Regions from separate parts of the Cytobacillus dafuensis genome, predicted to be linked through region 1. Evidence: riboswitches for the same ligand, from Rfam matches in the RefSeq annotation. Region 1 holds a riboswitch; the other holds the start of a gene.
The links. Region 1 has a riboswitch for thiamine pyrophosphate ahead of tenA (thiaminase II). Riboswitches for the same ligand answer to the same signal wherever they lie in the genome.
Positions count from the first base shown of each region.

Region 2: it holds a riboswitch for thiamine pyrophosphate, as region 1 does, so the genes downstream of both, FSZ17_RS06315 (ABC transporter substrate-binding protein) here and tenA (thiaminase II) in region 1, are expected to answer to the same signal.

Region 1 is NZ_CP042593.1:2,420,035-2,425,487, reverse strand. Features, by position in the region: gene FSZ17_RS11500 (sensor histidine kinase) at 1-638, shown strand, start outside; gene FSZ17_RS11495 (response regulator transcription factor) at 635-1,234, shown strand; gene FSZ17_RS11490 (branched-chain amino acid aminotransferase) at 1,485-2,552, shown strand; TPP riboswitch at 2,666-2,771, shown strand; TPP riboswitch at 2,847-2,938, shown strand; gene tenA (thiaminase II) at 3,228-3,917, shown strand; gene FSZ17_RS11480 (ABC transporter ATP-binding protein) at 3,936-4,682, shown strand; gene FSZ17_RS11475 (ABC transporter permease) at 4,669-5,436, shown strand.
Region 2 is NZ_CP042593.1:1,313,847-1,319,299, reverse strand. Features, by position in the region: gene FSZ17_RS06335 (hypothetical protein) at 1-42, shown strand, start outside; gene FSZ17_RS06330 (VOC family protein) at 150-545, opposite strand; gene FSZ17_RS06325 (VOC family protein) at 615-986, opposite strand; gene FSZ17_RS06320 (DUF1801 domain-containing protein) at 1,063-1,485, opposite strand; TPP riboswitch at 1,760-1,869, shown strand; gene FSZ17_RS06315 (ABC transporter substrate-binding protein) at 1,963-2,961, shown strand; gene FSZ17_RS06310 (MTH1187 family thiamine-binding protein) at 2,975-3,265, shown strand; gene FSZ17_RS06305 (ABC transporter permease) at 3,265-4,026, shown strand; gene FSZ17_RS06300 (ABC transporter ATP-binding protein) at 4,028-4,777, shown strand; gene FSZ17_RS06295 (TatD family hydrolase) at 4,774-5,453, shown strand, end outside.

The DNA.
Region 1 (5,453 bases):
CTAATAAGAGAATTGCAGATCTTGTAAAACAAGAGGAACGTCAACGAATTGCAAGGGACCTCCATGATACTCTAGGTCAAAAATTATCACTTATAGGACTAAAAAGTGATTTAGCTCGCAAGCTCGTATATAAAGATCCTGAACATGCACGTAATGAAATGAAGGATGTACAACAAACCGCAAGGACCGCGTTAAATGAAGTACGAAATATGGTTTCGCAAATGCGAGGAATTCGTTTGAAAGAGGAAATCGTTCGTATTAAGCAATTACTAGAAGCTGCACAAATAAATCTAATCTGTCCTGAAGAAATAAAATTAGCAAATGTATCAATCTTTCTGGAAAATATTCTAAGCATGTGTATGAAAGAAGCAGTAACGAATATCGTAAAGCATAGTAAAGCTACAACATGCCTAATAAAAATAGAACAAACATTAAATGAAATTTGTATAACAATACAGGATAATGGAATTGGGATTCAAAATGATTACAGCCAAGCAAAAGGACATGGACTATTAGGGATTAAAGAGCGTCTTGAATTTGTGAACGGCAGTCTTGAAATTACTGTAAAAAACGGCACTACTATCATCATGAAAGTACCAAGCGTCATAAAACAGACAGATAAGGAGGAGATAAAATGATTCGAATTGTTATAGCAGAAGACCAACGAATGATGTTAGGAGCATTAGGTTCTCTGCTTAATCTTGAAGAGGATATGGAAGTAGTTGGACAGGCAAGCACAGGTGAAGAAGCAATTTCACTAGTCAAAAAATATCAGCCTGATATTTGTATTATGGATATCGAAATGCCAGAAAAAACTGGCCTTGAAGCTGCTGAAGAACTTAAAATAACAAACTGCAAAGTAATCATCTTAACAACCTTTGCACGAACTGGTTATTTCCAAAGAGCGTTAAAAGCAGGAGTTAGAGGTTATTTATTAAAGGATAGCCCTAGTGAAGAGTTGGCTAGTTCAATCAGATTTGTCATGTCTGGCAGAAGAATATTCGCTCCGGAATTAATGGATGATGTGTACAGTGAAGAAAACCCATTGACTGAACGAGAAAAAGAAGTACTTGAACTCGTTGCAGATGGGAAAAATACGAAAGAGATCGCCGATGAGTTAAGTATTAAGACTGGCACTGTGAGAAACTATATTTCTCAAATCATGGACAAGCTTGAAGTAAAGAATAGAATTGAAGCCGTTACTCAATCAAAAGAAAAAGGCTGGTTTAAGTAAGCGGTATAAATTGAAACGGAAAACCTTAAGTTCACCTGGAATTATAAATAGAGAAGGAAGAATTGTTATATAATTTAAAAAATATACAAAAACCTCTCGACAAATGCCTATTAATTGTCGGATAATTGTAATTACAATCACGAGATGAAATTATTTGAAAATATTAATTATCCTTTTTATAAGAAATTTTTTTTAGTGATTGGATTAACAATTTAAAGCGACAAAGTATATGAAGGCAGGGAGAAGTAGGATGAACGACTATCAAATTGAAATGAACCTAAGTCAATCAAGAAAACAAAAACCAGCATTTGACAATCTTCAGTTTGGAAGGAACTTCACAGATCATATGTTTATTATGGATTATACGGAAGGAAAAGGCTGGCATGATCCGCGAATTGTTCCTTATCAACCTATTACTTTAGATCCTTCAGCAACAATATTCCATTACGGGCAAACTGTTTTTGAAGGGCTAAAGGCATATCAAACAAAAGATGAGCAAATCCTTCTATTTAGACCTAATAAAAATATGGAAAGATTAAATCGATCAAGCGCTCGCTTGTGTATGCCACAAATTGATGAAGAGCTTGCTCTTTATGGTTTAAAACAATTAATTAATGTTGAAAGAGATTGGGTTCCAAATTTAGAAGGAACATCTCTTTATATTCGTCCTTTCATTATTTCAACAGAAGCACATTTAGGAGTTTCACCTTCATTAACTTATCAATTTATCATTATCTTATGCCCAGTTGGAGCATATTATAAAGAAGGCATTAACCCAGTAAAAATCGCAGTTGAAACGGAATATGTACGTGCGGTTAGAGGCGGAACTGGAAATGCGAAAACGGCAGGTAATTATGCATCTAGCTTAAAAGCTCAGGAAGTTGCGGGCAAATCAGGATATTCACAAGTATTATGGCTAGATGGAAAAGAGAATAAGTATATTGAAGAAGTTGGAAGCATGAACGTATTCTTTAAGATTGATGGAGAAGTTATAACGCCAGAACTTAATGGAAGTATTTTAGATGGAATAACCCGTGATTCAATTATCCTACTATTAAAGCATTGGAATATTCCAGTTAAAGAAAGAAAAATTTCAATTGAAGAAATCTATCAAGCAAGTAAAGAAGGAAAATTAGAAGAAGCTTTCGGAACAGGCACGGCAGCTGTCATTTCACCTATTGGAGAATTATTCTGGAAAGAGAAGCTTCTTGTTAATAACGGAGAAACTGGTTCATTATCAAAAAAATTATATGAGACCTTAACAGGCATACAAAATGGCTCACTAGTCGATCCATTTGGCTGGCGTGTATTAGTATAGAGAGCTGTTCGATACAGCTCTTTTTATATGGAGATTTTTTAAAAAAATTTTTACCTTCCTAATTTTTTTCCTTGCAATAATAATATTTCATGCTATGCTATTTATGAAGTTAATAAGTACACTAGGGGTGTCTGCATAAGACTGAGATGGAACAATCGTTCTTAACCCTTTGAACCTGATCTAGTTTATACTGGCGTAGGGAAGTGGCGTTTGGATAAAATATTCGTATGTTTATTTATCCCCACTCTTACGTTTTTGAGTGGGGATTTTTTGTTTTTTACAAATTCTATAGATTTAATCTACTAGGGGCGCCTTTAATGGCTGAGATAGAACCCTTTGAACCTGATCTAGTTCATACTAGCGTAGGGAAGTAGGTTAATTGAAAGATATATTTACTTCTTTCTTTAACCGCTTTCCAAAATGAAAGCGGTTTTCTTTTTTTTCTTCTGCATTTACTAAAGATGCAGTTTATCGCAGATTAACGGGCAGTAAGACCCCCACTTCAAGGTTGCCAGAGAATTAAAGAAACCTAAGTGGGGGATCAACTGCCCGTAAAGGCCCGATTGGTTCAACTAACCATCAGTGGGGGATGAAAGAAAACCCCCACTGATGGTTAGTTGAACTTTATTCCAGCTAGGCAAAATAAAAAACAATTTTTTCAGGAGGAGAATTAAAATGGAAAATGTTAAAACAAAGAAATTCACTGAAAGGCTATTTGAAAATGTAAAGCCAATATGGGAGAAAAATCATCAGCATCCATTTGTACAAGAACTTGGAAAGGGGACGTTAGATGAAGAAAAATTCATTCATTATATGAAGCAAGACTACGTTTATTTAATTGACTATTCAAAGCTTTTTGCGGTAGGAGTAATGAAAGCTCATGATTTAAATATGATGGGGAGTTTCGCACAAACCCTTCATGAGACACTTCATTTTGAAATGGAATTACATCGCCAATTTGCAGCAGAATTCGGAATTACCCGTGAAGAACTTGAAGCAACAAAACCTACACCTGTCAATTTAGCCTATACAAGATATATGTTAAATGTTGCCCAGAATGGCAGTTTAGCAGAGCTTGTATCCTGTTTACTTCCTTGTGCATGGGATTATTGGGAAATCGGCAAATTACTCAGAAAGCAATATGGAGAACATCTCTCAACAAATCGTTATGCTAAATGGATTGAAACATATGATTCGGAAGCATTTGGAGAAGGTGCAAAATGGTTAATTCAGCTGATGGATGAGCTTGCGGAAGGAAAACCTGAGCGTGAACTTACTATCCTTGAGGAGCACTTTCAAATGGCTTCAAAATATGAATACTTATTTTGGGATATGAACTATTACAAACAAGATTGGCCGATCTAAAAACAAGTTGGTGAAAAGATGACACTCGTGTTAAAAAATGTTTCCTATACATTTAGGAATGAAGCAAATCAAAAAAATAAAGTCATTTCTGATTTAAACTTGGAAGTGAGAAGTGGAGAATTTGTTTCATTAATTGGAAAAAGCGGCACAGGGAAAAGTACGATTTTAAAATTAATTACAGGCCTGCTTAAACAAGATGAAGGAGAAATCCTAATCAATGGAAAAGCAATCACACTTGGGGATGTTGGCTACATGCCACAGCGTGATCTGCTGCTCCCATGGAGAACAATTATAGAGAATATTATGATTGCATCGGAGATTCAAAAGAACTTGCAAATTACGAAAGAAGAAGCGCGAGACTGGCTTGACCGAGTAGGATTACTTGCTTATGAGAATGCGCTTCCGAATCAGTTATCAGGCGGAATGAGGCAGAGGGCGGCATTTTTGCGCGCTCTATTATCGGGAAAGGATTTGTTATTGCTTGATGAACCATTTGGTGCACTAGATGCACTAACAAAAAAAGAAATGCAATCATGGCTATTGTCTATTTGGCAAGAATTAAATAAAACGATTTTATTTATCACACATGATTTAGAGGAAGCATGTTTCTTAAGTGATCGGATTCTTTTATTACATCTGGATAAAACACTTGATGATATTCCTGTAAATCTGTCTCGGCCACGCCACCCTGAAATGCTGCACGAAATGGAGCTTATTACTTTAAGACATAATCTGGAGAAAAGGATTGCCCATGAAACAATTTAAACAATGGCTGCAAACATACAGTCTATTTCTCATTTTTTCCCTAATTATTTTTATTTTACTGGAATATCTCGTTCGATCAGAGCTCATTCCTGCCTTTATCATTCCGGCGCCGACGAGTGTAATAACTTCAATTATAGAAAATTGGAAGCCGTTATTTTTAGAGCATTTGCCCGCAACCTTGCTTGAATTTTTAATTGGTTTTGTCTTAGCAGTTGTTGGTGGAGTGGGATTAGCAGTGGGTATGTTTTTTTCAAAATTAGTAGAAAAAACTCTATATCCTGCGGTCTTAATATCACAGATGATCCCTATCATTGCGCTGTCGCCAATTTTTGTTCTCTGGTTTGGTTATACAATTTGGAGCAAGGTTGCTGTGACTATACTAATTTCTTTTTTTCCAATCGTTGTTGGTACATATGATGGACTTAAATCAAGTGATAAGGAATATATCGAATTATTACGTTCGATGGGGGCAACCCGCTGGCATATCTTCAAAAAACTCAATATTCCAATGGCAATGTCCTCTTTTTTCTCAGGGTTAAAGCTTGCAATTGTATATGCCTTAGTCGGAGCGACAATTGGCGAATGGTTAGGAGCAAGTGAAGGGCTTGGATATTACAGCCGTCGAATGTCAGGTAATCTAAATTCTGAGGGAGTATTTGCAGCAATTACCATACTTACTTTGCTTGGCATACTTTTGTTTGCAATCATTTCTTTTATAGAAAAACGAATTTTAAAATGGAAATATACAGATTAATTCACAGATGGAGTTGG
Region 2 (5,453 bases), 1.1 Mb from region 1:
ATAGTTGAAGAAGCTATTTCGACTGCTAAAGACAAAGAATGATAACGCAGCAATAATTGATTCATTCTGTAAAAAAGGTGCCTGATCCCTAGCGAAATTAAACGTGGGGTCAGGCACCTTAGTCAGATATATTCAATTATATTGTTACCTTATTTAGCATTAACATCAGGTTGATGTAACCCGAAAATATTTCCCTCTGTATCTAAATAATATCCCTGCCACGCCATTCCTGGCAAAGCATATTTTGGCATTGCGACTTTTCCGCCATTCTTAATGATTTTAGCTTCCGATGCATCATAATCTTCCACACCAATTGTGCAAACATAGCCATTTAAAGCTTGATTTGCTTCAGGTGCAGCACTTTGACGCTGCATTAAAGCACCATTGATTCCAGGTTCATTTTCTTCTCCTGTCACAACCCCAAAGTAAGGCATTCCAGCATATTCGCTCCAGTCTTGAAACGTCCAGCCAAATACCTCTCCGTAAAATGTTTTTGCCTGTTCCATATTAGTTACATGAATCTCAAAATGAACGACTCTTCCCATGATTAACCTCCTAATATATTCACATAGATATGTACTGCACACTTGAATGGATATTTTTTATGTTTATTTTTACCTGTGTTGATCGACAAGGATTAGATTACCATCAGGATCCTCAATCATAAAGCTCCCTGGGCCTTCAGTTGCCACATTTGCTTCGTTAATAAAGTTAATTCCTTTTTCTCTAAGTTCCTCCTGTAATACCCTAACATCCTTAAAAGGATTTACTTCTTCAGCATTACTGTCCCACCCAGGATTAAAAGTTAATATATTCTTTTCAAACATACCTTGAAACAGGCCAATTATACAGTCTTCATTTTTCATGATTAACCAGTTTTGATCGATATTTCCACCAAAAACGTTAAATCCAAGTTTCTCATAAAATGCTTTTGAAGCATGAATATCTTTTACCGTCAAACTAACAGAAAATGCTCCAATACTCATATTTTTTCTCCTTTCACTAGATCATGAGGATGCTTTCACCTTATATCTAAAAAATAACACTTGATTCATTTAAAAATCAATTTCTAGGGTATTTTTTTTCAAAATAGTTAACCGTTTTTTCAATTAACTGCTTTAATATTTCTAAATCTACGTCATCTAGTTTATTTATATAAATACAAGCTTTACCTGATGTATGCTTCCCGAAACTCTCTAGTAATTGTTCTCGTTCTTTTTCTTCCATTGTAAAATATAGACTGATTTTTGCTTTGCGAGGTGAAAAGCCAACAAGTGGTGCATCTCCTTCGTGCCCAGTTTCGTATACATAGTGGTAAGAACCGAACCCAATAATGCTAGGCCCCCACATCTTAGCCTGAAAACCGGTTACTTCAGTAAAGATATCCAACAAATCATATGCATCTTTCCTCTTTTTGACGTTATCAACTTTTTCGATAAATTCAATGACGCTACTATCAGTTTCTTTCGTCTTAGGTTCATACATTATGGCTTTCCTCCTTTCATACTGATTTTTTAAAATTTATTATTACCGCTTACTAATCACTTCTCCACTAGATTTTCATTATTCAAATAAACTATACCGAGTATTAAATAAACTAGCAAGAAAAGGGATTATAGTACTTTCAACTGATATAATCTTCATCATAAAAAATCTCCTTCTCAAGATAATCTTCTTAACACTAGCAAAAAGATTTCATATTTATGCTATACACTCTCTTATTTTTGTTATAATAAAGTGCCTGAAAAAATAAATAGCATTAGAATTGTAGGGGAACCGGTGTTAACGGTTGAGATTGGATCTGTGAGGTCCTGACCCTTTGAACCTGATCTGGTTAAGACCAGCGGAGGAAACATATTCGAGTAAAGAATAGATATGTTTGTTCATGGACGCGCGGGTTCTCATCCGGGTGTTTTTTATTTTTTCTGGAGTTACCACGAATACACTTTGGAGGAAAATGTCATGAAAAGGTTAATTGCAACTATGCTTACTACATCCTTGCTTCTCGCAGGATGTGCCGGAGGAAAGGAATCCGCAGATCCCGCGAAGGAAAAGAAAGAAAAAAATGAGAAGGTAACGGTTGTTCTTGATTGGACACCGAATACAAATCATACCGGTTTATATGTTGCACAGGATAAAGGATACTTTAAAGAAGAAGGCTTGGACGTTGAGATTATTATGCCTGGTGAAGCAGGAGCTGATCAGCTAGTTGCTTCAGGAAAAGCCGATTTTGGCGTAAGCTATCAGGAAAGTGTTACACAAGCACGTGTTCAAGGGGTACCTTTAGTTTCAATTGCAGCAGTTATCCAGCATAATACGTCAGGATTTGCCTCTCCAGTGGAGAAAAATATTACTTCACCAAAGGATTTTGCTGGAAAAACATATGGAGGCTGGGGAGCTCCAGTTGAAAAATCCGTTATTACTTCCTTGATGCAACAGGAAAATGCCAATGTAGAAGATGTTTCCTTTGTGAATATGGGGGATACAGACTTTTTTACAGCGGTAAAACGAGACATTGATTTTGCTTGGATTTATTATGGCTGGACAGGCATTGAAGCAGAACTTCGCGGCGAAAAGATCAATATGGTTTATTTAACCGATTATAGTAAAAAGCTTGATTACTATACACCAGTACTTGTAACAAATGAAAAGAAGCTTCAATCGAATCCGGAACAAGTGAAGAAATTTTTAAAGGCTGTTTCGAAAGGCTATGAATTTGCGATCGACCATCCATTTGAAGCAGCAGATAGTTTATTGAAAGCAGCTCCTGATCTTGATAAAGATCTTGTTAAGAAAAGTCAAGAGTGGTTAGCAACACGTTATCAAGATGATGCTCCAAGATGGGGTGAACAAAAGCTAGAGGTTTGGGAAAACTATGCAAACTGGATGTATGAAAATAAATTATTAGATAGTGAGCTAGATGCTAAAAAAGCCTATACAAACGACTATTTGCCAAAGTAAGGAGACTAGTAAGATGAATAATTCCCTAGTTAGCATTCAAATTATCCCGAAAACAAAAAATGGAGAAGATGTCATTCCATATGTGGATGAAGCGATTAAAATTATTGAAGAATCAGGTGTCAATTATGAAGTTCATCCATTAGAAACAACAATGGAAGGGGAGCTTTCAGAGCTATTTGACATTATAAAAAAAATGAATGAACGTATGATTGAAATCGGCAGCAAAAACGTGATTTCTCAAGTGAAAGTTTTATATCAGCCATCAGGCATAGCCATGAATCAGTTAACGGAGAAGTATCGCTAATGAAGAAGAATCGATTTAAGGGATGGAGATCGGTTTTCGTTCTCCTTCTCTTCTTTTTTATTTGGGAGCTTGCCGTTAAAATAGCCGATATTCCAGAATGGCTGCTTCCTGCTCCTTCAACCATTATGACCGAAGCAATTACAGGCTTTCCAAGCTTTTCAGAACATTTGCTTTCAACGATAAAACTTGGGGTTACTGGGTTTACGATCGGTGTTGGGATTGGGCTTTTCGTTGCTATTCTGCTCTATCTCCTTCCGTTTGTACGTGAAGTTGTATATCCGCTTCTTATTCTTTCACAAAATATTCCCGTCATCGTTCTAGCCCCATTATTAGTCATCTGGTTTGGTTTTGGGATGTTGCCAAAAATCATTGTCATTACACTTGTTTGTTTTTTCCCCGTTACGGTTGCAGCACTTGATGGGTTTAAACAAACATCTCCTGACTTAAAGCATTACATGAAAATGGCTGGAGCGACGAAGAGCCAATTGTTTTGGAAGCTGGAACTTCCACATGCTCTCCCATCCATTTTTTCAGGAATAAAAATCTCTGCCACTTACAGTATTATGGGTGCTGTAATTTCCGAATGGCTTGGGGCTAAATCAGGCATCGGTGTGTACATGACTTTAGCTTCGTCCTCATTCCGAACAGATCGTGTCTTTGTTGCCATCTTTGCAATCATGGCGTTAAGCCTATTATTCTTTGCGGCAATTGTTTTGATTGAACGACTTCTTATCCGCTGGCAGTCAAAAGGAGTAGACTAAAATGAGTGTCTTAACGATACAAGATATTTCGAAAAAATTTGCAGATGTAGATGTCATTAAGCATCTAAATTTACAAGTGAATGAAGGTGAATTTGTTTCCATTCTTGGTCCTTCAGGCAGTGGAAAAAGTACGCTCTTTTCACTAATTGGCGGCATTCTTGCTCCTGATGAAGGGACGATTATACTGCAAGGTGAAAAAATTAATAGCAAAACAGGTGCAGTCAGCTACATGCCACAGTCCCCTAGTTTATTTCCGTGGAGAACAGTCTTACAAAACGTTCTTCTTGGTCAAGAATTAAAAGGAACAAAGGATACAAGTAAAGCATTAGAAATGATTGAGAAAGCCGGGTTAGCTGAATATACCCATTCTTATCCTAATGAGCTCTCTGGCGGCATGAAACAGCGGGTATCCTTTATTCGCGCTTTACTTAGCCCGCAGCCCATCATCTTACTTGATGAGCCGTTTTCAGCGTTAGATGAACTCACAAAACTGGACATGCAAAAATGGCTATTGTCTATCTGGGAAAACAATCGTCGAACGGTTTTATTTGTCACCCATAATCTTGAGGAAGCTTTGTTTTTATCCGATCGGATTGTGATTCTCTCCAACAAGCCTGCAACAATTGCAGCTGAATTTGTCATTCCTTTTCCTAGACCGCGTAAAGAAGAGCTCTTATTAGAGGACGACTTTTTACAATGGAAACGTAAAATCTATTACGAACTAAAATCATTCATGGAGCAATCATCATGAAAAAAATCATTGATGCCCATATTCATCTTGATAAATACGAAAAACAAGATTTAAGCAATATTATTGAAGGTGACCCATCTATAGAAGCACTTATTGCCGTATCTTTTGACTTGAAATCATGTCAAGCTACGCAGGAAATTGCTTCATGCTATCAACAGGTATATCCTGCTTATGGCTATCACCCAGAGCAGCAGCTTCCTCATGAAAAAGAACTTGTCGAGCTTATCAATTGGATGGACCGTCATCAAGACGAAATGATTGCAGTAGGTGAAGTGGGACTCCCCTATTATTTACGTCAAGAACAGGATCTGGAACGAGCTCCTTATCTTGAATTGTTAGAAGAAATGACCGTCAAGTCGAAAATATGGCAAAAACCGCTTGTACTTCACGCTGTTTACGAAGACGCGAAAATGGTTTGTGACCTTCTTGAAAAGCACTCTATTTCAAAAGCACATTTCCATTGGTTTAAGGGAGATGAGCATACGATTGACCGGATGATTCAGAATGGTTACTTCATATCCATCACTCCTGATGTACTCTATGAAAATGAAATTAAGGAGCTTGTCAAAAAGTATCCACTCGAGCAAATCATGGTTGAAACAGACGGCCCTTGGCCATTCGAAGGTCCTTTTACAGGTAGTCAAACCCACCCATATATGATGCATAAATCACTTGT